DNA from 4 places in the Cytobacillus sp. Bac17 genome. Region 1 is predicted to be linked to each of the others. Evidence: predicted binding sites of a transcription regulator. Region 1 holds the regulator's gene; each other region holds the start of a gene.
What was found. The regulator Rex, encoded in region 1, represses fermentation and respiration genes when NADH is low (regulators of the CRP and FNR family bind a similar motif). The targets are predictions, from matches to a motif close to TTGTGAAATATTTCACAA.
Positions count from the first base shown of each region.

Region 2: the regulator Rex is predicted to act here: its motif matches at 5,473-5,490, upstream of qoxA (cytochrome aa3 quinol oxidase subunit II).
Region 3: the regulator Rex is predicted to act here: its motif matches at 1,799-1,816, upstream of NR125_RS12885 (TIGR04053 family radical SAM/SPASM domain-containing protein).
Region 4: the regulator Rex is predicted to act here: its motif matches at 6,147-6,164, upstream of NR125_RS12665 (AtpZ/AtpI family protein).

Region 1 covers NZ_JALJRC010000029.1:1,660-9,105, reverse strand. The annotation lists gene groL (chaperonin GroEL) at 1-779, opposite strand, end outside; gene groES (co-chaperone GroES) at 841-1,125, opposite strand; gene NR125_RS23640 (CPBP family intramembrane glutamic endopeptidase) at 1,443-2,168, shown strand; gene NR125_RS23635 (YdiK family protein) at 2,215-2,418, shown strand; gene NR125_RS23630 (redox-sensing transcriptional repressor Rex) at 2,440-3,084, opposite strand; gene moaC (cyclic pyranopterin monophosphate synthase MoaC) at 3,112-3,594, opposite strand; gene NR125_RS23620 (ABC-F family ATP-binding cassette domain-containing protein) at 3,785-5,707, shown strand; gene tsaD (tRNA (adenosine(37)-N6)-threonylcarbamoyltransferase complex transferase subunit TsaD) at 5,936-6,964, opposite strand; gene rimI (ribosomal protein S18-alanine N-acetyltransferase) at 6,964-7,413, opposite strand; gene tsaB (tRNA (adenosine(37)-N6)-threonylcarbamoyltransferase complex dimerization subunit type 1 TsaB) at 7,432-7,446, opposite strand, start outside.
Region 2 covers NZ_JALJRC010000017.1:35,975-43,420, forward strand. The annotation lists gene NR125_RS18375 (beta-propeller domain-containing protein) at 49-2,217, opposite strand; gene NR125_RS18380 (DMT family transporter) at 2,365-3,303, shown strand; gene NR125_RS18385 (hypothetical protein) at 3,346-3,474, opposite strand; gene NR125_RS18390 (YwzD family small protein) at 3,760-3,906, shown strand; gene ltaE (low-specificity L-threonine aldolase) at 4,032-5,063, opposite strand; gene qoxA (cytochrome aa3 quinol oxidase subunit II) at 5,522-6,511, shown strand; gene qoxB (cytochrome aa3 quinol oxidase subunit I) at 6,501-7,446, shown strand, end outside.
Region 3 covers NZ_JALJRC010000009.1:31,204-38,649, reverse strand. The annotation lists gene NR125_RS12900 (Cof-type HAD-IIB family hydrolase) at 1-263, opposite strand, end outside; gene NR125_RS12895 (alpha/beta fold hydrolase) at 544-1,311, shown strand; gene NR125_RS12890 (metal-sulfur cluster assembly factor) at 1,385-1,693, shown strand; gene NR125_RS12885 (TIGR04053 family radical SAM/SPASM domain-containing protein) at 1,911-3,038, shown strand; partial or broken gene NR125_RS12880 (Crp/Fnr family transcriptional regulator) at 3,068-3,740, opposite strand; gene moaA (GTP 3',8-cyclase MoaA) at 4,027-5,043, shown strand; gene ric (iron-sulfur cluster repair di-iron protein) at 5,156-5,848, opposite strand; gene NR125_RS12865 (molybdopterin molybdotransferase MoeA) at 6,362-7,446, shown strand, end outside.
Region 4 covers NZ_JALJRC010000008.1:157,915-165,360, forward strand. The annotation lists gene upp (uracil phosphoribosyltransferase) at 123-752, shown strand; gene NR125_RS12640 (hypothetical protein) at 935-1,066, shown strand; gene NR125_RS12645 (hypothetical protein) at 1,305-1,901, shown strand; gene NR125_RS12650 (hypothetical protein) at 1,990-2,229, shown strand; gene NR125_RS12655 (serine hydrolase) at 2,396-3,685, shown strand; gene NR125_RS12660 (S8 family serine peptidase) at 3,764-6,031, shown strand; gene NR125_RS12665 (AtpZ/AtpI family protein) at 6,334-6,555, shown strand; gene NR125_RS12670 (ATP synthase subunit I) at 6,561-6,935, shown strand; gene atpB (F0F1 ATP synthase subunit A) at 6,957-7,446, shown strand, end outside.

The DNA of each region.
Region 1 (7,446 bases):
AGTGTAGCAAGTGCTTCACCTTCAACATCTTCAGCTACAAGCAATAAAGGCTTGCCTTGCTGTACAACTTGCTCAAGTACAGGAAGGATTTCCTGGATGCTTGTGATCTTCTTATCAGTGATTAAGATATAAGGGTTTTCAAGAACCGCTTCCATCTTATCAGAATCTGTAACCATGTATGGAGAAGCATATCCGCGGTCGAATTGCATACCTTCAACCACATCAAGCTCAGTTGTGAATCCTTTAGATTCTTCGATTGTGATAACACCATCGTTGCCAACGCGCTCCATTGCTTCAGCGATCAGCTGGCCAACTTCATTGTCAGCAGCAGAGATTGCAGCAACCTGAGCAATAGATTCCTTATTTTCGATTGGCTTAGAAATAGCTTTTAATTCTTCTACAGCTGTAACAACTGCTTTTTCGATTCCTTTGCGGATGCCCATTGGGTTAGCGCCTGCAGTTACGTTCTTAAGGCCTTCACGGATCATTGCCTGAGCAAGAACAGTTGCAGTTGTTGTACCGTCACCGGCAACATCATTTGTTTTACTTGCTACTTCAGCAACAAGCTTCGCACCCATGTTTTCGAATGCATCTTCAAGCTCGATTTCTTTCGCAATTGTCACACCATCATTGGTGATAAGTGGAGAACCGAATTTCTTCTCAAGAACCACGTTGCGTCCTTTAGGTCCAAGAGTTACTTTTACCGCATTTGCAAGGGAATCCACACCGCGAAGCATCGCGCGGCGAGCTTCTTCACTAAATTTAATCTCTTTAGCCATTGATAAAAACCTCCTCAAAAATTTTAGCTTTATTCTTTAATAATCTTCGTCTGATCGGCGATTAGCCAATTACAGCAAGAATGTCATTTTCGCGTAAAATTAAATACTCTTTGCCTTCGTACTTCACTTCAGTACCAGCATATTTTGAGAAGATGATACGATCGCCGTCAGCAACTTCAAGGGCAACACGCTCACCATTTTCAAGAACGCGGCCAGTTCCTACAGCTACAACTTTACCTTCTTGAGGCTTTTCTTTAGCAGTGTCCGGCAGTACGATGCCGCTTGCAGTTTTTTCTTCAGTTTCAACAAGCTCGATAATAATTCGATCACCTAGTGGCTTTAACAAGTGAAACAACCTCCTCAAATAATATGTAAATATTTTTATTTATTAGCACTCTCTCTGTATGAGTGCTAACACAATTATTATATTAATGAATCTCATTTCTATTTGCAAGGGTGAAGCTTAAATTTTTTAGAAAAAATTTCATTCGCCCATACACGCTATTTTTCGACACAGACAACCTCTTAAGTATGCTTCGGAACTCTTCACTTTACCCATAGTATTTTCCTGCTTTGATGCTGATATTTGAAACCCGCTCCTTATTAAGAGTACAATGGCTTTAGGACTTGTTTTCCAACACTCAGAATAAGGAGTATAACATTTTGAAGAAGGAATATTGGTTTATATTAATAGCTTATATTGCCATGCAGCTGTCCAGTTTGTTTGGCGTTCCGCTTGTGTTATTTATTGCAGATGCCCTTGGACAGAACCCCGAAAACATGCAGATCCTGGCTGTAGCCTACTGGCTTGTCATCAGTTTTACGGTTACACTGATCATTACGCTTCTATTATTAAGAAAAGAGATGAAAAAAGGCCTGGATAGGGATGCATCTTCCGCAGCAAGCTCAGCGGGCTGGGCAGTTGGGGGTATATTTTTGGCCCTGATCGCTCAAGCTACTGCTGCCAGCATTGAAAATATGATTGGGATTGAAATGGGATCTGAGAATACGCAGCAGATTATCCGGATTATTGAAGCATCGCCAATCGTTATCTTAATTAGTTCGGTCATTGGGCCAATACTTGAGGAGATTGTCTTTAGAAAAGTTATTTTCGGTTCTCTCCATAAGCGCTTCAACTTCTTCTTATCGGCCCTGATCAGCTCAGTCATTTTTGCACTTGCCCATTTCGAGCCTGAACATGTACTGCTGTACTCGGCAATGGGGTTCACCTTTGCTTTCTTATATGTCAAAACGAAGCGGATTATTGTGCCGATTTTTGCCCATGTGGCGATGAACACCTTTGTTGCGGTTATCCAGCTGAATCAGGATAATATGCAAAAATGGTTAGAAGAAATGGAAAAAATGCAGAGCTTTATCAGCTTTTTCTAGCATAGGGAAATGCTTTGCAGAGTTTTAAACTTACTGGGGGATTTTGATGAGAAGCACACCTTTGTTTTCAGGCTTTATTTACATCCTTCTCGGATGCCTTTTCACTTTTATAGCCATACAGAATATCCAGCATGAAGAAACCTGGGGATTCTTTACTTATTTTCTGATTATAATTGCCACATTCGATTTTGGCACCGGACTGCGGATGGTTGGCCTGCATTTTAAAATGAAAAATAAAATGAAAAAATGAGCCCCCAAAAGGCTCATTTTTTTACATTTCTTCCGGATAGTTTTTCAGAAAATAAACCAGTGACTGCAATTCTACTGCCAGATCGATATGGTGAATCCGAATCGAGGCTGGCACAGTGAGCCTCGCAGGTGTAAAATTAAGGATTCCTTTTATTTTCGCATTCACCATCCGATCGGTAATAGCCTGGGCAGGCGGTGCCGGCACCGTTAAAATCGCCACCTGAATATTATTATTTATAATAACTTCTTCAAGGTCATCCATATGATGGACCGGTACATCACCGATTTTCGTGCCAACCTTACTCTCATCAACATCAAAGGCTACTTCTATTTTGGTATTATTATTTTTAAGAAAATTATAGTTAAGAAAGGCTGTTCCTAAATTCCCTACCCCGATCAAAGCTACTTTAGTCAGCTCATCCTGGTCAAGAGTCTTCCGAAAGAAGCCCAGCAGGTAATTCACATTATATCCATATCCTTTTTTTCCTAACGCACCAAAGTACGAAAAATCGCGGCGGATTGTTGCAGAATCTACCTTTACCGCCTCACTCAATTCTGCTGAAGAGACTCTTTGTTTGCCTGATGAGTGAAGGTTTTTTAGAAAGCGGTAGTATAAAGGCAGCCGTTTAGCTGTTGCCTGCGGTATCTTAATTGGTTCATTGGCCATTCGTCCATCCCCATTTCTTATGATGAATTAATTTCTTTTAAAATCTCCGTTTTTTCCGCCTGTTTTCTCTATTAAAAAGGTTGGCCCAATCACCATTCCTTTATCTACAGCCTTGCACATGTCATAAACGGTCAGCGCACAGACAGAAGCGGCTGTTAACGCTTCCATTTCCACACCCGTATTTCCCTTCGTTTTTACAGAAGCAGTAATGATCAGGACATACTCTTCCTCTTCCGCCTTCCATGAAAATGAAATGTCCACGCCCTTAAGCGGCAGCGGATGGCACATCGGAATAATGTCCCATGTTTTCTTGCTCGCCATAATGCCTGCAGTTTGTGCAACAGCGAGTACATCCCCTTTTTTCATGGAGTTGGATGTTATCTTTTCGTATATCTCCTGATTAAGAGTAATACTTGATTGAGCAATGGCTGTTCTTGCCGTTTCAGGTTTATCGCTGACATCCACCATTTTTGCCCTGCCCTCTTGATTAAAATGAGTAAAATCCGCCATTCAAAACACCTCTCTTCAAAATCATACACTATTTTTCTGTTACTTTGTATGTGCTTTGTATTGTTCCTCACATATTTATTTGCCTTTTGTCTTGATTGAATGCCCCGCAGAAGGGCTTATAGTCCTGTCTCCTTTATTGCCGAACATATATGAATGAGTTACACTTACTCTATACCCGAGGTGAAAGAACATGATATTATTACAAGTCAATCAGCTGGCGAAAAATTTTGGCGCTGATCCCATTTTAACCAATATAAAGCTTGAAGTACAAACCAGGGACAGGATTGCGCTAGTAGGGCGCAATGGTGCAGGAAAATCCACCCTTTTGAAAATTATTGCCGGACAAATGACATATGACTCCGGTGAGATTATAAAGCCAAAGGAAGTAACAATTGGCTATCTTGCACAAAATACCGGCCTGGAATCAGAGTTATCCATTTGGGATGAAATGCTGACTGTTTTTAGCCATCTGCAGAAGCAGGAAAAACAGCTTCGCAGCCTTGAAGAACAAATGGCGGACCCTGATATCCTAAATAACTCTGATGCCTATGAACGCACCTTAAAAGAATACGACAAGCTTCAGGTTGATTTCAAAGAAAATGGCGGCTATCAATATGAGGCAGATATCCGTTCCATTCTCCACGGACTCAACTTCAGCTCAATGGGCTATGACACTAAAATTTCATCATTGAGCGGCGGACAGCGTACCAGATTGGCCCTTGGTAAACTTTTGCTGACAAAGCCTGATATCTTAATACTGGACGAGCCTACCAACCACCTGGATATTGAAACATTATCATGGCTCGAACAGTACCTGCAGGGATACAATGGTGCCATTCTAATCGTATCCCATGACCGATATTTCCTTGATAAGGTCGTTTCCCAGGTTTACGAGATTTCCCGCCGCCAAATAAGAAAGTACCCAGGAAACTACAGTTCCTATCTCGATCAAAAAGCGGCTAACTTTGAAAGAGAAATGAAGCAATTCGAGAAACAGCAGGAAGAGATCGCTAAGCTGCAGGATTTTATCCAGCGAAATCTTGCCCGTGCTTCCACAACCAAAAGGGCACAAAGCCGCAGAAAGCAGCTGGCCAGAATGGACGTGATGGACAGGCCGCTTGGAGACGAGAAATCAGCTTCTTTTGGCTTTGACATTGAACGGCAATCAGGCAATGAGGTTTTAAATATTCATTCTCTTGCTATTGGCTATGAAGAGATAGTGAGCGAGAGTATTTCACTGCGACTGGCAAGAGGTGACAGCATTGCACTGGTGGGGCCCAATGGAATTGGTAAATCCACCTTGCTCAAAACCATCATCAAAAAAATCTCTTCTTTTTCCGGGGAGATACAGTACGGTTCCAATGTGACAATTGGCTACTATGACCAGGAACAGGCGGAACTCACCAGCAATAAAAGAGTCCTGAACGAATTATGGGATGAATACCCGCTAAAACCGGAAAAGGAAATCCGGACAATACTTGGGAACTTTCTTTTCTCTGGTGATGATGTTCTTAAAACTGTTTCAACACTGAGCGGCGGTGAAAAGGCACGTCTTGCGCTTGCGAAGCTTATGATGCAGAAAGCCAATTTCTTAATCCTCGACGAGCCTACAAACCATTTGGATCTGGATAGCAAAGAAATTCTTGAAAATGCATTGATCGATTATCCTGGAACGATTCTCTTTGTATCTCATGACCGATATTTTATCAACAGAATTACAACAAAGGTAGTTGAACTTTCCAGTATTGGGGCAACAGTGTATCTCGGCGATTATGATTATTATGTGGAAAAAAAGCAGGAACAAGAGGAACTGCTTGCACTTAATGAGCAAGATGAATCCACGGCATCACAGCCTGTTAAGCAGGACAAAAATAATTATCAGCAGGATAAAGAAGCCAAAAAGCTCGAACGCCAACGAAAAAGAAGAATGGAGGAAATTGAAGAGCAAATAGAAGCATTGGAGAAAGTAATCGATATGAATGATCAGCTTCTCTGTGATCCGGATGTTTATCAAGACCATGAAAAAGTGATGGGTATCACAAATGAAACTGATCAAGCAAAAGCTAAGTTGGAAGAATTGATGGAAGAATGGACACTTTTAGCTGATGATTAATAAAGGAAAATTCATAACTTTTAGACTGGTAGAATAGTCACTGCCAGTCTTTTTTATTATCCACAGAGATAATCACAATAAAAATGCAGTTATATATACTCTCCACAGACTTTTCCACATTATCCACAACTTAAACAGTTTTTATCCACATTACCAACATAAAATTCTGAAATAAATGATTTTATCCACAGAAAAAGCCCCCTACGCGGTCGGGGACTTTTTCCTAATTTATTTATCATTGTGGATAGTGATGTCCAAACCGGGATTGGCATTTAAATCAAGTCCGGCGAATTGTCCTTTTTCAAACAGTACACTTCCTGCTGCACCAATCATCGCTGCATTATCTGTGCATAATGTTAATGGCGGAATAATAAGCTTTATCTCCGCTTTGTCCCCAAACCTCTTTTCCAAAGAAGCTCGAAGTCCTTTATTCGCCGCAACTCCGCCTGCGAGCAGCAGCTGCTTCACCTGATATTCTTCAACAGCTCTTTCTGTTTTCGTTACTAAGACATCAATGACACTTTCCTGGAAGCTTGCGGCAAGATCTTCCGGCACAATGGTCTCACCACGCTGCTCAGCATTGTGAACAGTATTGATAACGGCAGACTTTAAGCCGCTGAAGCTAAAATCGTATGACCCTTCTTCCAGCCATGCTCTCGGAAGTTGAATGGTCGGGTTCCCTTCATGAGCGAGTCTGTCAATGTGAGGACCGCCTGGATATGGCAGATTTAATGTCCGGGCAACTTTATCATATGCCTCTCCTGCAGCATCATCCCTTGTCTCTCCAATCACTTGGAAATGGCCGTGCTCCTTCATATAGACAAGCTCTGTATGACCGCCTGAGACTACCAGGGACAGTAATGGAAATTCCATTTCTTCAACCAATCGATTGGCATAAATATGTCCAGCAATATGATGCACGCCTACAAGAGGGATACCATGAGCAAAAGCAACTGCTTTAGCGGCATTAACCCCGATCAGCAGCGCGCCTACAAGGCCAGGTCCTTCAGTCACAGCAATTGCTGAAAGATCTGAATATGTAATGCCTGCCTTATATAATGCTTCTTCCAACACTATAGTTATCTGTTCAACATGATGGCGGGAAGCGATTTCCGGAACTACTCCCCCAAAACGTTTATGGCTTTCTATTTGGGATGCAACTATATTGGCTGAGATTTCACGGCCATTCTTAATGATGGCAACAGCCGTCTCATCACAGCTTGTTTCAATCCCCATGATCCATTGATCTTTATTCATTATAAATTCACCCACATTACTAAAGCATCTTCTTGATTATCAGTGTAGTAGTTCTTCCTTATGGCTCCATTTTGAAAACCAAGCTTTCGGTACAAGGCCTGAGCTGTGAAGTTAGATACCCTTACTTCCAGAGTCATCGTGATGGCCCCCATTTCAGACGCAATCTCCATTAACTTTCGCATAAGAGCTTCTCCAAGCTTTCTCCCGCGATATTCAGGGAGCAGCGCAACATTTGTGATATGAGCTTCGTCCACTACGATCCATGCTCCACAGTAGCCTATAACTTTATTTTCTTCTTCTAAAACAACATACAATGCAAACTGATTTTGTGTTAATTCGTTAAAAAAAGCTTCCCTGCTCCAGGGTGTTGCAAAGGACTTATGTTCTATTTCCAAAACATCATCAATATCCTCTTCATTCATAAAACGGAAAGTTAAGGATTTATTCATACGTTCGCTTCCTCATCACTATAGCTTTTTTTC
Region 2 (7,446 bases), on a different contig from region 1:
AGTGTGCGCATAAAAAAGAACCGGCCAGAAAATGGCTGGTTCCTCCAATTAATTTAACTCAAGTTCTCCTGCTTTTTTGAATCCATCTATATGGTAGGCATCCACTTTTTTAGGGGAAATGCTATATAGGTGGTCGCCGATATAGATAAGCCTTTCAATTGTATCTTCCCATTCTTCATAAATTGCATTTTCTGTCTGATGGGTTATTTGTCTTTGAAACTCGATTCCATTTTGGGCAGTAATTTTGTATATTAACGCACCCTGGTAGTCGAAATTTGATTCAAACTGGCTTCCTTCTTTATTTTGATAGATTGAAATCGGAAATCCATATAGATTTTTCTTTTTATGGATAAACAGAGCTTTGTGATCGTGATTTAAAGGTGAATATGTTCCGCGTCCTCCTATTATTTCTGTATCTTTTTCAACTGGCTTATTGGTATTGCTTACATCGAATAAAGATATTTTTACACCGTCTGTTGTAATAACAGGCTGGCTGCCTGCTCCTTTGCCTCCTGTTATCTTCGTATCATGTCCGAAGCCAATGAGGTGGTTTTCGTCTAATGGGTGCAGGTAATTGCTGAAGCCGGGAATTTTTAACTCACCCAGAACAGAAGGTTTTTCCGGATTTGATCCATCAATGACAAAGAGCGGGTCCGTTTCCTTAAAAGTAACCATATAAATACGGTCATTCATAAACCTTGCAGAATAAATCCGTTCTCCTCTAGCCAGGTTTTCCAGCTGTCCAATCTTTTTTAAATTCTTATCCAGAATATAAAGGCTGTTGGAAGAAGGGGTTCTTTCGTCCCAGGCCTCTCCTTTGGTTGTTACCACTCTGAAGTTTTCATTATATTCATCCATTGAAAACTGGTTTAAAACGGTGCCTTTTATTTCAGTTGATGTCTGGAACTCTACTTTTCCGTCTTTTATATTGAATTTATAGATGCTCGTATCCGGATGGGGCATCTGTCTGTCTCCGATTGTTTCATTATTGTAATTGGCTGCTGATAAATATAGATTATTATGGGACATATAGAATTCATTTCCGCTGCCTAAGTAGCTTGTGACTGATAGTGGCTCTTTGTCGGCTCTTAAATTCAATACAGCTATATTAATATAATTTGCGTTTTGGGAACCTGGAAAATATTTTATCTCATTATAATCGACGATCTGCTGCTCCCTGCTCTCGGCAGTATCAAAATAACGGGGACGCATATCTGCATTTTTATTTCTTTCCAAAATCCAATATTCGGGAAAATGACTTGTAATCAAATATACCTTTCCATCCATTAGCCTGGAAGCAAGCAAACTGCCTTCGATATCTGCTTCTCTGATTTGTGCTGGATTTTGTTTATTATCGATATTGAAAACAATCGTTTTTGTGGAATGAAATGCAGGTGCAATCTTTTTTTCTGAAGCAGGTTTTCCTATGTGAACAGGAGCATCTTTATAGCTGTGGCCCATAACAATTAATTGATTGCCTTCTATAAATAGCTGATAGGGAGAGAATTCCTGATTAAATGATAATTCAGATTCCATCTTCATTTTGTCAGCCGGGATGGCCTTAATAATCTGGACTTTATTATCAGTAATTTTGTATATATGCGTCCCATCCGTTTTTATCAGATCAGCTTCATCTATACCGGCTACTTGAACATTTGTTGCGGAAAAGTCTGCACCTGCAGAATCTGCTGAGCTCTTTTCACTGCTGCTCTCCTCGCTCACTGCCATATCCCTTCCAGCAAGGAATGTCCTTTCTTCATTGAGCATTTTTGAAAAGTAATCGTTCAATTTATTTCTTGAGCCGATTGCCGGCAGAGTATCTATAACTTTGAAAGCAGTTTTTACTGATTGATTCAGGTTTTGTCCGCCCTTTGTTTTGATATCTTTAGTAAGGACCAATGTATAGTTTGGAGAATTTAGATTATATCCTTCATCAGGCGGTTGAATTTCGATGGATTTATTATTATTTTCCAGTGAGACTTTAACCTGCTCTTTTCCGCCCTCCTCATTCAAAATATAAACGGAGCTGTTGTTCACACTATCTGGATTAAGTTCTTTTGAAAACGTAACTTCCCATACCTTATTCTTTAAAACTGTCACTTCTTCATTATTTTCTGCCAGGTTACTGACAATTTTTAACCTGTTAAGAAACGAGAAGTACGCCAATAAAATAATGATCAGTGTGATTCCGCCCAGAAAAAGCCATTTCTTCTTCATGAAAGACACCCCTTTTTAAGTAAGTTGACGGGTTGAATCTTCCAATAGTTACAAATTAATTTTTATAAAATTTCTGAAATTAATGAATTTTCCTGGCGGTAAAGGTAAAATTTAATTTATTACAGTGCAGGAAGAAGGTTTTCTCAAATGCTGGATGGGACAAACAAAAAGTATGGTTTTTTAATGCTGATTTTAGCGAACATGATTTGGGGAGGGAATTTTGTTATTGGGAGAATTGGTGTCGATTATTTTCCGCCGCTGCTCTTTTCCCTAATGCGATGGATCATTGCATTCTTGCTTTTAACTCCTTTTATGGTCAAGAAGCTAAAAAGAGATTGGAACATAATTTGGGAGCATAAGCGGATACTTTTGCTATTGGCGGTGACAGGTGTTGCCGGTTACAACACAATCATTTATTTTGCGCTGCAATACACCACATCAATTAATGCATCTGTGGTAAATAGTACTACACCGCTTTTTATCGCCACTCTAGCCATATTTATTTTAAGAGAAAAACTTCTAGCCCACCAGGCAGCAGGAATTCTCCTGTCAGTCTTTGGAATTTTATATATTATTTCAAAGGGATCGATTGAAATGTTTCTTTCATGGAAAATAAATGCCGGAGATCTATACGTATTGGCAGCAGTCATTATGTGGGCATCGTATTCGGTAATTGGGAAAAAATATTCAAACGTTTTGCCTGTGCTAACTTCTTTTTATGCATCATCATTTATCGGCATTTTACTATTGGTGCCTTTAAGCCTTATTGAATATCTAGTGATGGAAAAAACCCCTGTCTTCACCTTAACCTCCGCAGGAATCTTGCTGTATGTTGGTTTTCTGGCTTCAATTATGGCTTTTCTATCCTGGAATTTTGGAGTTTCCTTAATAGGAGCAGCCAAAGCAGGGGTTTTCCTGAATCTTCTTCCTATTTTCGCTATCATTTTCGCATTGTGTTTTACGGAGGAAAAATTGTATTTGTATCAGATAATCGGCGGAGGCATTGTCACCTTGGGGGTAGTTATATCTTCTAAAAAAACTTTGCGATTTAAGAACCATGTTCAAGAAAATAAGTCTTCAGCATAAAAAATCCCCTCAGTTCCTGACTGCGGGGATTTTCCATATATATTACCAATCCTGGGTTCGTTCTAATAAATGATCAATTTCTACATGTCTGATCATATAGCCAAGATCTTCTTCGGCAATTTCCGATGTGGCTTCCAATAGCTGATCAATATCCATTTGCACCAATCTCATAACCAGACCTCCTGATTTAATTAATGAATGAATGAATGAATCTATAATCTCTTTCCTGCTATACTATTCGCTTCGTATTAGACAGGTATGGGGGCAGCTGAGAAATTTATCAGTATTAATTACCCAGATTTCTTAGGACCTAAACATTCATACAAAGAACAAGATTGAATGGCTGTTCACTATTCGTCACACCTCAGCCGGAAAATTAATAATATATAATGAGTTTTAAAAAATCTTATCAGGGAATAGAGTCATAAAATACATTGCAATTTGAAGGTGTCTATTATGAAAACTAACTTTAATGATTTTGCAAAGCTTTTGGAATCCGCTCTTGATAAAGGACAAACAGATAATGAAGTGACCATTCATGAATTGCTTGATGATATAAAAAATCAGCTTGAACCTTTAATCAACAAAAAGGAAATCGGCTAATGCGCCGATTTCCTTTTATTTTCTTATAACCATTTGTGTGCTTTTTGAGCCATCTAAGCTGAGATATGCGATTCATTTGAAACGGAAAAACGCTTGCTGCAGAAAACATGGGTTTTTATTTGCAGTTAGATCCTTTGACCAGCTGTTCTGTGTATGGCTATGACTGCATCTTCAAGCTGCTTTTTAGTAACATCATAGTGAGTGACAAAACGCACATAAGAAGGTCCGAAAGTTCCTGAAAGCACTCCCTCAGCTTTTAACTTTTCAACAAATTCCGATGAGTTCATTTTAAGGTTTTTTACATCAGCCACAATGATATTTGTATCTACTTGATTTACGATTTCAATCCCTTTGATTTGTCCAAGCTGCTGTGCAAGATATTGAGCATTTTCGTGATCCTCGGCTAAACGCTCTCTCATATTCGTTAATGCAACAATTCCCGGAGCTGCTATGATCCCAGCCTGGCGGAGTCCCCCTCCCAATCTTTTGCGCCATTTTCTTGCTGCAGCAATAAATTCTCTGCTACCTGCAAGAATGGAACCAACAGGTGCTCCGAGCCCCTTAGAGAGGCATACTTGCACAGTGTCGCAATGATTGGCCATTTCAGAAGCCGGCAGGTTTAAGGCTGCGGCTGCATTAAACAGTCTTGCCCCATCAATATGTACGGGAATATTATTCGTTTTGCCAATGCTGTATATTTCTTTCATATTATCAATAGGTATTACGGCACCGCCAGCTCTGTTATGGGTATTTTCCAGACAAATCAATCCTGTTTCCGGATAATGCTGATCTTCTCCCCTAATGGCATACTCCACTTCTGAAGGATTCATTGCACCTCTTATCCCATTTAGCGTCCTTGTCTGGACTCCGGCAAAGGCAGATGAAGCGCCGCTTTCATAATAAAAAATATGGCTTTCTGCTTCAAGAATAATTTCATTGCCCGGACGGCAATGTGTTAAGATGGCAATCTGGTTTCCCTGTGTGCCGCTCGTTACAAACAGAGCTGCCTCCTTACCAAGCACCTCAGCAGCTGTCTCTTCCAATTTATTTATTGATGGATCCTCTCCATATACGTCATCCCCAACTTCAGCTTCATAAGCAGCTTTCCGCATTTCTTCAGTTGGCTTTGTAACCGTATCACTTCTTAAATCAGTCATTTCCTCACCCTGTCCTTCTCTATTATTAGTCCATGTTACTGTACTATTCAGTATTTTTCAACAAAGAGAGAATTCATTTAATTAATTCTTGTATGGAGAATTTTATTTGGTGGTTTTTTGCTTGAATATGGATGTAACATAAGATAATTAGGGTGTCGCATTAAAGTTCAAAATTTGTTCAAAAGTTGTTTTGATGACCATAACCCTGTAATAATGCTATTTGAACAAAAATATAAGCTGTCCAAATAGCTTACATTTATTTCCTTCCCACTTTTGTCACAACTTTTCACATTTGCTTATGTTAATATCATTTACACAGTGATAACTAAGTTAAATAAAGGTTTTTAAGGATGCTTATGTTTACCAGCTATATATTTTTTTGGCATCTTTGTGAAAACCCGCACATTATTTGTGAATTATTTAACAATAGTTTTTGTCAAAAGGAGATGAAACATCAGATGAAGAAAATGCTGCTCTCTTTAACAGCCCTATTGCCCTTAATGGTTTTAAGCGGCTGCAATATGGTTGTATTTGAACCTCAGGGCCCCGTTGCAAGAAGCATTACCGAATTAATTAACTGGTCCCTGATCTGGATGCTTCTTGTCGTTGCAGTCGTGTTTGGATTATTCGGCTACATTGTCTGGAAATACCGTGAACGACCTGAGAATAAAGATTATGAACCCCCTGAGGAGCATGGAAGTACACTACTTGAAATTATTTGGACCGGGATTCCGATTTTAATTGTCATCGCCCTAACAATCCCGACAGTAAAAACACTTTATGCGCTGGAAGAAACACCTAAGGGCTATGAAGAAAAAGAACCTATTACAATACATGTAACATCTGCTGACTGGAAATGGATCTTCAGCTATCCTGAAGAAGGCATTGAAACAGTGAACTATGTCAATATTCCTGAAGATACGCCGGTTCTCTTTAAAATGACATCTGCCAGCACTATGCAATCTTTCTGGGTGCCTGCACTTGGCGGACAGAAATATACGATGCCCAAAATGGAAACTGAAATGTATCTTGTCGCTGATAACCCTGGATCATATGAAGGACAGAACACGAACTTTAACGGCCGCGGCTATGCGGATATGAAGTTTGAGGTTCTTGCTCAAACACAGGAAGATTTTGACCAATGGGTTGACGACGTTAAAGAAACAGCACCTAAACTGACTGAGAAAGAGTATGAAGGGCTGCTGAAGCCTACGCATTTAGGAAGACTGACATATTCCAATACTCATTTAGAATGGGTTAACCATGCTGATCCAAATTCGAAGGCTTATACAAATCCTGAGCTCTACAGAGGCCATGGATATCAAGGTAAAACATTCGAAGAAGATGACAATTATAAAAATGAGAATCCAAACGTAATTGAAGGTCATGGTGAAGAAGAGAGCCATGATAGTCAAGAAAACCATGGAGGTGGCCATCATGGGCATTAAATGGGATGAGTTTTTTATTACTGGGGACCCCCTTATACTAGGTTCACAGATTGCTATTTTATTAACGATGATTGGTGCAGTCGCTGCCATCACGTATTTAAAAAAGTGGAAATACCTCTGGACCGAATGGCTGACTACAGTTGATCATAAAAAAATCGGTATCATGTATATCATCTCCGCAGTATTGATGTTTTTCCGCGGCGGGATGGACGGCTTGCTGATGAAAGCTCAGACAGCACGCCCTGAAATGGAATTTCTGAATTCACAGCACTATAATGAAATTTTTACAACACACGGCGTTATTATGATTCTTTTCATGGCAATGCCATTCTTGATTGGATTAATGAACGTTGTCATTCCGCTTCAAATTGGTGCGCGTGACGTTGCCTTTCCGCAGCTGAATGCACTTAGCTTCTGGCTGTTCTTCAGCGGAGCTATGCTATTTAATATTTCTTTTGTTATCGGGGGATCGCCTGATGCAGGCTGGACATCTTACTTCCCTCTTGCAGGCAAGGAATTCAGCCCTGGAATCGGCAATAATTTTTACGCAGTCGCGCTGCAAATTGCTGGTATCGGGACACTGATGACAGGTATAAACTTTATCGTCACGATTTTGAAAATGAGAACAAAAGGCATGACACTAATGAAAATGCCGATGTTCACTTGGACTACCTTTGTAACATCCATTCTGATTGTGGCAGCTTTCCCTATTTTCACAGTTGCATTGGCACTGATGACATTCGACCGTCTGTATGGAACACACTTCTTTACAGTATCAGGCGGAGGAATGGATATGCTTTGGGCTAACCTGTTCTGGCTTTGGGGACATCCTGAAGTTTACATTGTTGCCCTTCCTGCATTCGGGATTTTCTCAGAAGTTATTGCCACTTTCTCAAGAAAATCATTGTTTGGATATAAATCAATGGTATTTTCCA
Region 3 (7,446 bases), on a different contig from region 1:
TGCAGAGGTGTATGATAAACTCCCCAATTATGATCTTTAGGATGATGTATGTAAGCACCATTGAAATTGACAATTGGCGTAGTCAATCCCATTTCACGATAATAAATTTCGCTGGAGCGAAATGGCCTTCCGGTGGCAATCATCACTTCATGTCCTTGTTCGCGTGCCTTTTGAATAATCATTTTAGTTTTAGCTGAGATGGTTTTGTCATCTTTTAATAATGTTCCATCAAGGTCCAGTGCAATTAAATGTTTTTCTGCCATAAGATCTCCTTCTAAGCGCTCAGCACTTTTTTATAAGAATTTAACTGCAGTTTACGCACTGCAGCCAATTGCTTATCTTGAAGTATGCCCCGCTTTTCTTTTAAGTGTAAAGGTTTTGGAAAAAAAAAGTCTACATGTTAAACTGAAAATATAGAAAGAATTTACATCAAAACAAGAGCGTAAGCTTTTACAAAATCATTTTATACATATATGTTATCAATATTATTATAATTTTGTAAAAAAATTCACTTGTGCCCTAACAGATTTAGGAGGAAGAACTGTGGTTGTTATTGAACATAAGCATATCAAAGAAATTCCTGTTCTTGAACTGGCCAGACAGGAAGTAAAAGGGGAACGCTTGCCTTTTATTATTTTCGTTCATGGCTTTACGAGTGCCAAAGAACATAATCTGCATTATGCCTATCTGCTAGCTGAAAAAGGGTTCAGGGTGGTGCTTCCAGACACCTTGCTTCATGGGGAAAGATCTGAAGGTTTATCAGGCAGCGATTTAAATTTCAGGCTATGGGATATTGTTCTAAATACAATTGCGGAATTGAACATAATCAGGGATGTCTATGAGGATGCAGATCTGATCGACAAGGGAAGAATAGGGCTTGTGGGCACCTCCATGGGAGGAATAGTCACTTTGGGCGCCTTGACCCAGTATGAGTGGGTCAAAGCTGCAGTAAGCCTTATGGGTATGCCGTATTATGAAAAATTTGCTCAGCTTCAGCTGGATGAATTGAAGAAGAATAATATTAAAATTCCGCTTTCAAGCGAAGAACTAGCAGATCTGCTGGGGACCTTAAGGGAGCGGGATCTAAGTCTTCAGCCTGAAAAACTTGGAGGAAGGCCGCTTATGTTCTGGCATGGCAAAAAAGACCCGGTTGTGCCTTATTCCTATACATACCAATTTTATGAGACCATCCAGCCCTTATATAGTGACTCACCTGAAAACCTCATGTTTATATCAGATGAACAGGCGGGGCACAAAGTAAGCAGGGAAGGGCTGCTGGAAACGGTTAAATGGTTTGGGGAACATCTATAACCAACATTTTTTCAATTCATTTAAATATTTGTTAAGATATAGATAAAGTAAATAATGAAGGAGTGCTGCAGAAATGGACCAGGATTTAAAAGACAGCATCATGGGTGCACTTGAACTTGTTGTTGACCCGGAGCTGGGGATAGATATTGTGAACTTAGGCTTAGTATATGATGTGAAAATGGAAGAGGAAGGTAAAGCCGTGGTAGATATGACTCTTACTTCCATGGGGTGTCCTTTGGCAGGAACAATTGTTGAGCAAGTAAAGTCAGCATTGGCTGATATTCCCGAAGTAAAGGACACTGAAGTGAACATTGTCTGGAACCCGCCTTGGTCTAAAGACAGAATGTCCCGCTATGCAAAAATTGCACTTGGCGTACAATAAGATTGAATCTTAAAAACAGCAGGATTATTTTCCTGCTGTTTTTTTATGCCCTTGCTTTAATTCCTTTGAACACATCTCTGTAAATTCTTTGAAAATGAGCATTGTATGTGAGGTAGTTCACTTATTTAACATGCCGATTATCCTATACTAACGATGGAAAGACAAAATTGCGTTGATGAAACATCCAGGACCTGTGGCTGTTAAGGAGGCATCTCAAATGGGATTTGATAGAGATTTTAATAAAGACCCTTTTATTGTGATATGGGAATTAACAAGGGCATGCCAGCTAAAATGTCTGCATTGCCGTGCGGAAGCGCAATACAGGAGAGATCCGCGAGAGCTTTCCTTTGATGAAGGGAAGTATTTGATTGACCAAATCAAGGAAATGAACAACCCTATGCTTGTTTTTACGGGTGGTGATCCATTAATGAGGCAGGATGTATTCGACATTGCCGAATATGCTGTAAAAAAAGGCGTGCGTGTGTCAATGACGCCCAGTGCGACACCGAATGTAACAAAAGAAGCTATTGAAAAAGCCAAAGAGGTCGGCTTAGCTCGATGGGCTTTCAGCCTTGATGGGCCAAAAGCGGAAATCCATGACCATTTTAGAGGTACTGCCGGTTCCTTTGATTTAACGATCGAAAGGATTAAATATTTGCACGAGCTTGAAATTCCAGTCCAGATTAATACAGTTATTTCGCGTTATAATATCGATTATCTTGAGGAAATGGCTAAAGTTGTAGAAGAACTCAAATGTGTTCTTTGGAGTGTGTTCTTCCTCGTCCCAACAGGGAGAGGGCAGGAAACAGATATGATTTCTCCGGTTGAACATGAGATGGTATTTACATGGCTGTATAACTTAAGCAAAAAAGTTACTTTCGATATCAAGACAACAGCTGCCCAGCATTACCGCCGAGTGGTCATTCAGCAAAAAATGAAGGAAGCGAAGGCTCAGAATGAGGACATTCAATATCTCGATGCACTTACACAGCAAGGGCTAACGGGTTCTATAGATGGTTTAGGCAGGGCTCCTAAAGGTGTGAATGACGGAAATGGATTTGTTTTCATTTCACATATTGGGGATGTTTATCCTAGCGGGCTTCTGCCTGTTAAAGCAGGGAATGTAAGGGAACAGCCACTTGCTGAAATATACAGGGAATCGCCAATTTTTAAAGACCTCAGAAATCCTGATAAATATAAAGGGAAATGCGGACAATGCGAGTTCCGTTATGTATGCGGGGGATCCAGGTCACGGGCATTTGCCATGACAGGGGATTATATGGAAAGCGAGCCGTTTTGTGTTTATATTCCAAAGGCACTTAGAAAGAAAGCGGCAAAATCATAAAAGAAAGGGAGTGCCGTTTGGATGCACTCCTACTCGATGCTGCAATATACGGCAGGGCAGTTTTCACAGCCTATTTCATTTTTTAAATATTGAAGATCTTTGACTGTGATTTTTCCATTTAGAATGGTAATGATGCTGTCTTTTTTCAGTTCACCCAGTATCCGGTTGGTGCTTTCCCTGGATGTGCCGCAGAAATTCCCAAGATCTTGATTCGTAAGGGGCAGATCAATGAGTATGCCATCCTTAACTTTTATGCCATAGCTGTTAGTCATTCTGATAAGGGTTGAATACAGGGCACCTTTTTTTCCGTTAAGGACGAGATCTCTAAATTTGGTCTGAGTATTACGAAAGTGGTCGCTCATCCATTTCATAAATTCATAAGCCAATGTGCTATTATTAAATATCTCCTTTTCCAGGACATCTTTTTTTATCACAGCTACTTAAATATTTAGGGTTACTGGTAAATAGGGTAAGCTCGCCAATAATTTCATTTTCTCCGCATAACCTGAAGGTAAGTTCTCTGCCATCAGCTGTTATCTTGCTGATTTGTATCTTGCCTGAAAGTATAATATAAAGTTCAGCAGCATCCATACCTTCCTGAAAAATGTAAGCCCCTTTGGAGGTTTTCATACGCCGGTCTGCAAAATGAAGAAGCTCTTTAATCTCTATGGAATGTGTCGGTTTAATGGCTGTGCGAGCCATATTAATCCTCCTTCATAAAACAACTGTCTTTTTTCACAATAATATCATTTGTATAGTGAAAACATTGCCGGCTTTTGTGTCTTTATTGTGGCATTTTCTATTGAAATGGTGTGTCTTTGTTATTATATAAACAATTCCCTATTAACATTGAAACGATTGTATGTTCTAATAGTAGAAGCCCTTAATTTGAGATACCGGGTTATTTCTGTTATTTTAAGGGAAAGGCTAAAATATACATCTGTATAGAAAGCTTATTTAAGTCACTCTTTATATGGAGTTGAACGAAATGGCTAAAACAATCGTTAAAGATAAATTGAATAGACCTTTAAGAGATCTTCGTATTTCTGTCATTGACCGCTGTAATTTCCGCTGTCAATACTGCATGCCGGCAGAAGTCTTCGGCCCGGATTTCGCTTTCCTTCCAAAAAATGAACTTCTGAGCTATGAAGAAATTGAACGGCTGGCTAAAATTTTTGTAAGCCTTGGTGTGGAGAAGATCAGGTTAACAGGCGGAGAACCTCTTATGAGAAAGGATATGCCTAAACTTGTAAAAATGCTTTCAGACATTGAGGGCTTAAAAGATATAGGTCTTACCACAAATGGTGTATTGCTGCCCAAACATGCGAAAGATTTAAAGGAAGCAGGGCTGGTGAGGGTTAACATCAGTCTGGACAGTTTGGATGATGAGCTGTTTGGAAAAATAAACGGACGCAATGTGGGTGTCAAACCAGTTCTTAAAGGAATCGAGGCAGCAAAAGAAGCAGGGCTTGGCGTCAAGCTTAATATGGTTGTTAAAAAAGGCCTGAATGATTCTGAAATTGTCCCGATGGCTAAGTTCTGCAAAGATAACGGCTTACAGCTCCGCTTTATTGAATACATGGATGTCGGCAGTACAAACGGCTGGAAGATGGACGAGGTTGTTACCAAAAAAGAAATTTATGACATTTTAAAGGAACATTATTTATTGGAACCGGTAGATCCGGATTATTTCGGAGAGGTTGCCAAGCGATACCGTTATAAGGATACTGATGTAGATGTTGGGTTTATTACATCTGTTTCTGAATCTTTCTGTTCAAGCTGCACACGTTCAAGATTGTCAGCAAACGGCCAAATTTTTACATGCCTATTTAATGGAGAAGGACATGATCTGAAGGGATTTATGAGAAAAGGCGCCACGGATGAAGAAATTACTGATCGGATTGTTAATATTTGGAACGGCAGAAAAGACAGATATTCAGACGAACGGACTGAAGAGACCATTGCCAGCAGGAAAAAAATTGAAATGTCCTATATTGGAGGATAAAAAAAGCATGCTTTGCTTTGTCACGAGAAATGGACATAGGCGGGCAGGCTTTTTATTTTGTCGTTCAGACTGCAAAAAAACTGCAGCCGTTATTGGCTGCAGATCGTAATGTTTATAAATATCTTGGAAAAAGAATGTTATTCTCAAGGTGAACATGCATGAAGGTTTGGCTTTCCAGATCTTCCAGCCGCTTATACACTAGACGGTACGATCCGCATGCATCTGAAGGTGGAGTATAATCAGATGTAATTTCTCTTAATTCCTTTAAAATTGAACCTGCATGATCATGCTCTTTCTCAAGCTCCCGGATATAGCTGATGATTTCTTTGCGATTTTCAACCTGAGGATCTTCAAGCTTCAGGAGCATTGGAAAAACTGACTCTTCCTCTTTAGAAGTATGTTCAAGAAGCTCATGCTTCAGCTCAAAGAATAATTGGTGGACTTTTAAAAGCTCCTCATGGCTTTCTCCATGGACTCTTGAAACCTTTGTTACATACGGGCTTAATAGCGATAGTTCCTCCTCAAGAGGACGATGATATCGATTGATCACATGTTCAATAATGTCTTCTGATGCACTGTCTGTCCAAACCTCTAAATCATCGGTTTGGTTTTCCTTCTGAATAACCTCGTTCAGTTCTTTTATCAGAACCTCCATATCTGCAGACTGATCAGAAACTGCACGCACCAGCGGAATATTTCCACCGCAGCAAAAATCAATGCGATGACGTTTAAAAACATCACTTGTCTTTGGAAATTCATTTACAATATCTTTTACCAGACGGTCTTCTGTAAGATGTATGGTCATTGAATTTTCCTCCTTCTATCTTGTGAACTATCTAAAGAATAAACGAATTTCCTTTTTAATTTGGTGACGGGCATCACACTTGCAGGCTTTTTATAAAGTTTTTTGGGTAGGCTATTTTCGCATAAATTGTTGTTCTTTGCCTATCAATGTTGTCCGTTGATTTCCACTCCAGGCTGCTCGCTTTCCGCGGGGCGGGCGGTGAGCCTCCTCAACGCTCCGCGTCTGCGGGGTCTCACCTGTCCCGCTACTCCCGCAGGACATTGAGTAAGCTCCCTTGAGTAAACACCGCACGAAGAAAATGCGAGTGCATTTTCGAGGATCTCGCACCTTCCACTACAATCAACTCAGTAAATAATATAGAAAAAGCAACAAACCTTACGAAAACGGCCTTTGGGTAAAACCATGCACATATGAAACTGAAAGTGTGATGATTGTCATGTTATAAGTTTTCATGTACGTTTATAATAATTGAAATAGAAAAAGCGTTAAGAAAAGTACATAGGAGCTGATATAATGCTGGAAAAAAGAACTCCCATTCCTGTTGGGGAAGCAGTAAAAAAAATCATGGCCTATCAATTAAAAGGAAGTGCAGAATACATATCCATTAATGAAAGCAACGGTCGTTTTCTTGCAGAAGACTTAAAAGCGACCCATGATGTCCCTCATTTTGACCGATCACCATATGATGGATTTGCTGTTCGTTCAGCAGATACAAAGGAAGCTTCAATGGAAAATCCCGCAGTATTTGAGGTAGTAGATCATATTGGCGCAGGGCATGTAACTTCCAAAAACATTGGTCCATTCCAGGCTGTGAGAATTATGACTGGTGCGCAAATGCCTGAAGAATGTGATGCCGTAGTAATGCTCGAGCTGGCAAAAGCATATGAAGAAGACGGTAAGAATTTTATGTCCATTAAACGCTCCTATAATAGTGGAGACAATGTTTCCTTCAAGGGCGAAGATGCGAAAAAAGGAGATTCACTGGTCAAGAAGGGGACAAAAATCAACCCGGGAATTCAGGCTATTCTTGCTACCTTTGGCTATGCCGAAGTACCGGTTGCAAAGAAGCCTGTTATCGGATTATTTGCAACAGGCACAGAGCTATTGGAAGTACACGAACCGCTGCAGCCAGGGAAAATCAGAAACAGCAATGCCCATATGATTACAGCCCAAATTGAAAGGGCTGGGGCGGAAGTTATTTATTATGGAAAGCTCCCTGATGAATTTGATACATGTTTCGATGCTGTGAAAGAAGCATTGAACAGCGTGGATATACTGATTACTACTGGCGGTGTATCTGTAGGCGATTTTGATTATCTGCCGGGCATTTACGAAAAGCTTGGGGCAGAGGTCCTTTTCAATAAAGTTGCGATGCGGCCCGGAAGTGTGACTACAGTTGCCCAGCATGAAGGGAAGCTTTTGTTTGGACTTTCCGGAAATCCTTCTGCCTGCTATGTCGGATTTGAGCTTTTTGCAAGACCGATTATCCGGAAAATGCTGTTCTCTGAGAAGCCGCATTTAAGAAAAGAAACTGCAGAGCTCGTGGCTGAGTTTCCAAAAGCAAATCCATTTACACGATTTGTCCGGACAGCTGTGAA
Region 4 (7,446 bases), on a different contig from region 1:
TTTCTTTTAAAAATGACTTTTCTTTAACAAAAGCGAATCATAGTTGCCGATGGAACTGTTTTTCTGTAAAATTAGACGAAGTGTGGTTCGACTAATCTGCATATTGAAAAGGAGAGATAATCATGGCAAAGGTTTACGTTTTTGACCATCCATTAATTCAGCATAAGCTTACATACATTCGTGAAAAAAGTACGGGAACAAAGGAATTTCGTGAGCTTGTCGATGAAGTGGCAACACTTATGGCATTCGAAATCACCCGTGATATGCCTTTAGAAGAAATTACTATAGAAACTCCAGTCAGCACGATGAAGTCCAGCGTACTAGCAGGTAAGAAGTTAGGAATTATCCCTATTCTGCGTGCAGGAATTGGAATGGTTGACGGCATCTTGAAGCTGATTCCAGCTGCCAAAGTGGGCCATATCGGTTTATACCGCGACCCGGAAACACTGCAGCCGGTTGAATACTATGCAAAACTTCCAAGTGATGTGGAAGAAAGAGATTTCATCGTGGTTGACCCAATGCTTGCAACTGGCGGTTCCGCAATTGAAGCCATCCACTCTCTTAAAAAGCGCGGAGGCAAAAACATTAAATTCATGTGCCTGATTGCTGCCCCTGAAGGGGTAGAAGCTGTACAGGAAGCTCACCCTGACGTTGATATCTATATTGCAGCATTAGACGAAAAATTGAACGAAAAAGGCTATATTGTTCCTGGTCTCGGCGATGCAGGCGACCGTTTATTCGGAACAAAATAAAATTTTTTTCTATCACATTTTTTAAAATGAGATTTTAACAGTTCTGCAATTAATATTAGTATTATGCACCTCTCTTAAAAGGAGGTGCATTTTTCTGTTCTTTTCTATAAAGGGGAGGGGAGAAGAGTGTCAAACTACTGCAAAATTACATGGTTGATATGTTGGTGGTTGGGTGGGTGATCATGAGTAGATGGATTTTTATAGTATTAATCAATAATTATGTTAAAAGTCTCTTTCCCCGCAAAGCTGGAAAAGTTATGATAGAGTATAGAAGAAATGAAAGTATAATTCGCGCTGAAGTAGTAAGCGGTTAACATGTTGATGGTTGGATGGTTATTTGCAAATTGTTGATATATTAGTGTTTCTAGATGTTTCAAAGTGATTCGTTGGTCTGGTCACGGTTGAAGAAAGACAACAGAAATAGCTTCGTTGATGGGGCATTCACCTCAAAAATATTGATGGTGGTTTTGTTGGCGGTTAGGTGGTTAGTCATAGGTAATGCCCAGAGGGGCTGGGTGAATCGGCAAGATACCAAGAAAGGTGCTGAGGACGTTGGCAAATCAGTATTTGACAATGAAGGAGCTCAAAGAAGCACTTCCGGACATACCTGAGAATAGCTTAAAGCGCTATTTGCAGGAGCATGCAGAATACATAAATTATCGGAAAGAACACAATCGCTATAAAATCCAGGCTTCCGAAATCGAAAAGCTTAAATTCATCCGGAAATTGTATTCAGATGGGTTAAAAAAAGAGGAAGTCACAGCAAAGCTTGAGGATGCAGGAATCCCAGTGATCATTACAGTGGAAGATGAGGAAGAAAGCAGCACCACCTCATTGGTGAATGTGAATTCAGAACTGACAGATATGAAAAAGCTGGTCAGCTTTCTCGTTCAGCAAAATGAACAATCCCGTCTAACCCAAAATAAAATCAGAGAACAAAACAAACAGCTGATACATGAGGTGCATGAGCTCAAACTCACAATTGAAGATTTAAGAAATGCCCATGCACAAGGATATGAAAAAGAGAGCGAAAAAGTCACTTCCCTCTATGAAAAACTGATGGCGACACAAAAGTCTGTAGAAGAAGTAGCCGGTGCATTAGAAGCTGAAAAAAGCAAAAGCATCTGGCAGAAGATTTTTGGAAAGTAAAGGCAATCCCAAATTGCTAGATGTACGTTTAGACTGCTGTCTTCAGGGTATTGGCATAATGATTTTAAATACTCGGGAGGTCGAATAAATGAGAGCATTAGCCGTAGTAGAAGGAGCATTAATTGTCTGGATCATCATGCTGCTGGGTTCATTAATGAATACCTTCATGTCCGAAGGTTTTATCGCCCTGGTATTTAAACTGGCAGAAGGAAAAGGAATTCTGCTTACATTATTATTAATAGCTGCGACGCTAACGGATATGTGGAGAGATAAGAAGCGTGACCGGTTAATCCAAAAGGGGAAACTTGAACCGAATCAGCTATTCTAATACATAAAGGGAGTAAGCCATCATTTATTTGATGGCTTATTTTTTTCGTGATAATCTAAAAGTACTATTTTCTGAAAATACTAAAAACTATATTGATAATCGATTGAAAGATAGATAATATTAATTATACAAAATATTGTATATTGGTTATAAAGGAGATGAAAATTTGAAAAGGTTAAAGATATTGTTAATAGTATTGGCATTAGCCTTAAGTTCTGCAGTATTTTCTGGAAATATGGTGAATGCCACAGAACGGTCCGGGCAGAAATTAAGTCATGCTGATCCGAAAAAGGCTGGCTTTGATCCTGTCAAATTAAAGGGTATTGATAGAGCAATTACGGAGGCTATTGAGGATGGTATTACACCCGGTGCAGTAGTTCTTGTGGCAAAGGATGGAAAAACCGTCAAAGAGGAAGCATATGGATATGCACAAAAATACGATATGGGGGAATTACTCAGTAATCCCCGAAAAATGAAAAAGAGAACAATCTTCGATCTTGCTTCCGTTACGAAGGTGATGGGAACAACTCAGGGCATTATGAAACTGGTAAGTGACGGTGAACTTTCAGTCAATGACAAGGTATCTGAATATATACCTGAGTTTGCTCAGCGTGGAAAAGAAGATATTACAATAGCCGACTTGCTGACACACACCTCAGGATTGACTCCTTGGAAACCGACATACCTATATGCTGACAATTCGGAAGAGGTTCTGAGTTATATAAACCAGCTGCCCCTTGAATACCCGACTGGAACGGACAGAAGATATAGTGATTTTAGCTTTATGATGCTGGGTTTTTTAATTGAAGAGATAAGTGGACAAAAATTGGATAAATACTTAGAGGAAAATATATATAATCCCTTAAAAATGCATGATACGATGTTTACTCCTCCTGAACATTTCAAACATAAATTTGCAGCTACTTCCTGGGGGAATCCTTATGAATATAAAATGATTGATGACCCTAATTTTGGGTACTATGTTGAAGAAAGTCCGGATATGTTTAAATACTGGAGAAATTACACATTAATTGGAGAAGTTAATGATGGGAATAGCTTCTATGGCAATAAAGGTATTGCTGGCCATGCCGGTTTATTTTCGACAGCAAGGGACCTTGCCGTATTGGGCCAGACCATGTTAAATGGCGGAACATATGGAAAAACCAAAATGTATGATAAAGAAGTGATTGATATCTTTACCTCTCCTCAGCGTTTTGGCCAGGGATATGGCTGGGAGCTGGATAAAAGCTGGTATATGGGAGATCACTATTCTGACATAGCCTTTGGCCATACTGGTTTTACTGGAACCCAGGTTATTATAGATCCAAAGGAAAACCTCCAGATTATCCTGCTTACGAACAAACAAAACAATGGTCCTTTGCCAAGCGGATCATACCGAAGCACAGGCGCTCTTTCAAAAGAAGTAGCTAATATTGTTTATGAATCCTTGAACTAGCCGTTTATTTTATATCAATTTACGCATACATGGCACCTATTCAGCCCACCCTAAAACAAAAAGAGGGTGGGTTTTCTTATGAAAAAACTCTTGCTAATCTTAACATTCATCTCCTTCTTTTGGAGTCAAAGTACTGTTTTGGCCCGGACACTTTCACACCCTCCTATTCCGGAAGAGTCACCTGATATAGAAAAAGTGGCTATCGTCGTTCTGAAAGATGCGAAGAACGAACAGGGGATTAAGAAAATGATCGATCAAAATCCTGATCTGCAAATTAGGCATACATTCAATCAGGCGTTGAACGGCTTTTCAGTTATAGGAAAGCAATCTGCATTGCAAAGCCTGCAAAAGATAGAGTCAGTATCTTCTGTTTCACCGGTTAATACCTATCATGTACATTCCGATGACAATATCAAGCTGATTGGCGGAATTAGTGCCAGAGGCTATTATGACAGAGATAATCAGCGACTCACAGGCAAGGGTGTGAAAGTGGGCGTAATCGATACCGGCATCGATTATAATCATCCAGACTTGCGAAGGAGCTATGGCGGCGGACATGATCTGGTGGATAATGATAAGGATCCGATGGAAACAAAAGCTGCAGGGGGACAAGGCACACTGCACGGCACTCACGTCGCAGGAATCATTGCGGCAAATGGCAGAATTCAAGGGGTTGCACCTGAAGCAACCATTATCGCCTACCGGGCTCTCGGACCAGGCGGCAGCGGAACAACAGAACAGGTGATAGCGGCCATCGAACAGGCAATAAAGGATAAAGTAGATGTGTTAAACCTTTCCTTGGGAAATAACGTGAACGGACCTGACCTTCCGATAAGCATGGCCCTTAATAAAGCAGTTGAAAAGGGAATAACGGCTGTCACTTCATCGGGTAATTCGGGCCCGAATATTTGGACGGTCGGATCACCGGGCACAGCGGCGAAGGCCATTTCTGTAGGAGCCTCAACACCGACAATGAAGGTGCCATTTTTGAGCATAGGCGGGCGGGAAATTCGTCTTGATTTGCTGCAGGGGTCAAAGGATTGGGAATTTGACCGATCCTATGAATTGGTCGATGGAGGACTCGGTCATCCTGAAGAATTGAAGAATGCCAAAGGGAAAATGGTATTAGTGGAACGAGGGGAACTAACGTTTACTGATAAGGCAGTCCATGCAATGGAAGCAGGAGCAGAGGGAATCATTATTTTTAATAATACAAAAGGCAGGTTCTTTGGCAATCTGGACAGTGGTGTTCCAATTCCGGTAGCGGCGTTATCAAAGGAAGAAGGAGAGGAGCTCAAGAAGAACATTAATGAAGGAAGACTCCTTGCCCGGACTAATATAATAGAAGAAAGGGATATCCTGGCTGACTTCAGTTCCCGCGGACCCGTTACATCAACATGGGAAATCAAGCCGGATGTTGTGGCACCTGGAGTCGCCATAAATAGCACCATTCCTGGCGGTTACCTGCCGCTGCAGGGGACTAGCATGGCCGCTCCGCATGTCGCAGGGGCCTGTGCCATCCTGAAACAGGCTCATCCCGAATGGGGGCCGGAACGGATTAAGGCAGTACTTATGAATACGGCTAAGCTTCTTATGAATACAGAAGGAAAAACATATAGAACTTATGAGCAGGGAGCAGGCAGAATCCAGCTTGATCAAGCGCTGAGAGCAGAAACGCTTGTCCTCCCGGCCTCTCTGCAGTTTGGGAAATTTCAGATCGCAGACAGGCTGCATGAACACAGCAGTTTTATAGCGGTTGAAAATATTAGTGAGAAAACGCAGACCTACTCCTTTTCTGTACCTTATAAGGCACAGGGCATCAATTGGGAAATGCCTATGACATTTCAATTAAACCCAGGTGATAAGAAAAAGGTGGAAATCAAAATGTCGGCAGACCCGACTCTTTTAAAGAAAAAGATCTATGATGGGTACCTGCTTATGAAGGCAGGTGCCGAAAGCATCAGAATTCCCTATCTTTATGTGCTTGAAGAGCCGGATTATCCAAGGGTGATGGGATTCGGACTGGGCAAAGGAGATAAGCCGGGCACGTATCGCTATGAAGTGTATCTTCCTGGCGGGGCAGAAGAGTTCGGAATTGCCATGTTTGATTCGGAAAGCCTCCGCTTCATGGGATTTCTTGACTGGAAAAGAAATGCAGGCAAAGGACAGCTGCTGCAGGAAATTCCGGCAGATAAGCTTCCTGGGCCTGGGCTGTACCTTGCAAAGGTGTTTGCCAAAAAAGCCGGCAAGGAAGATTGGATTGAAACCTACCTATTTGTGAGGCCGGATGGGCAGCTTGGGGACCCGGAACCTTCGGCAAACAAGCGGACCACTCAAAGTAAGTGATAATGTTAAAATAAAACGTTTTCAGGAGCGATGCAGAAACTCGCTCCTTTTTCAATAGATATCCAAAAATTAAATGTGATAAATATGTGAACATACCATATTTTTACCTTTTTGTTTGTGAACTTTTTCACTCCAAACGCATTGACATTGACAAAGCCCTATTGTATGCTTACAAAGGGTAAAAGATGATAGGGTTTTCAAAATATTTGTGCAGACATATTTCCCACTTCTGCATGATGTTAATATGATTAATTATGGCCTCAAAACCCACTTACCATTCTCTTAAGGGAGGATGCGTTTTTATGCGTCAAAAAGACCGCAACCCATTTAAGGCGATGGCCTTAATGTCCGCCATTCTTTCTCAGTTAGTAGGTTCCACGCTCATTGGCATTTTCGCCGGAAGGTGGCTTGACAGCAAGGCAGGAACAGAGCCGTTATTCCTATTGGTCGGTTTGTTCATTGGACTGGGCGCCGGGATTTACGCCATGCTTCGCTTAATCCAACATTTCTTCACAGGAGAATGAACATCATGCCGGAAATCAAAGTAACTTTTCAAAGACAGCGAAAATACATATTCCTTTTGTTGTCTGTATACGTTCTCGGCTGGGGGTTTACACCTTATCAATCTATTTTTCTGGGCTTGATATTTGGTACAAGCTTAAGCCTGTTCAATTTGTGGCTGATTTCACGAAAGGCGCTGCAGTTTGGAGAGGCAGTCGAGAGAGGCGAGAAGGTGCGTTCACTTGGAACGGTATCCAGAATGGCTACAGCAGTATTTGCTGTGATGATCGCTCTGGAATACCCTGATAAGCTGCACCTGATCAGTGTGGTATTTGGATTAATGACATCCTATATTGTCATTATGATAGATTATTTTCTTCAATCTTTTCAATTACGTAAATAGCGGGAAGAGAGGTGAACACTATTGCATCATGAAGCTCCTATAGTGGACTTTTTAGGATTGAATTTTAACTTATCAAACGTACTGATGATTACAGTGGCAAGTGCTATTGTTTTCATTATTGCTTTGCTTTCAACCCGTCGATTGGCCATGAAACCAACGGGGATGCAAAATTTCTTCGAATGGATTATGGATTTTGTTAAGAATATCATTAACAGCACGATGGACTGGAAGACAGGCGGAAGATTCCACATCCTTGGATTAACCCTGATCATGTATATCTTTGTTTCAAACATGCTCGGACTTCCGTTCGCAATCACTTATGATCACACTTTATGGTGGAAATCGCCGACAGCCGATCCTGTTATCACATTAACATTAGCGGCAATGGTTGTTGGGCTTTCGCATTACTATGGCGTAAAGCTTAAAGGAGTAGGAGAATACGGCCGGGATTTTATCAGGCCAATGCCTTTCTTGTTCCCATTGAAAATCATTGAAGAGTTTGCAAACACTC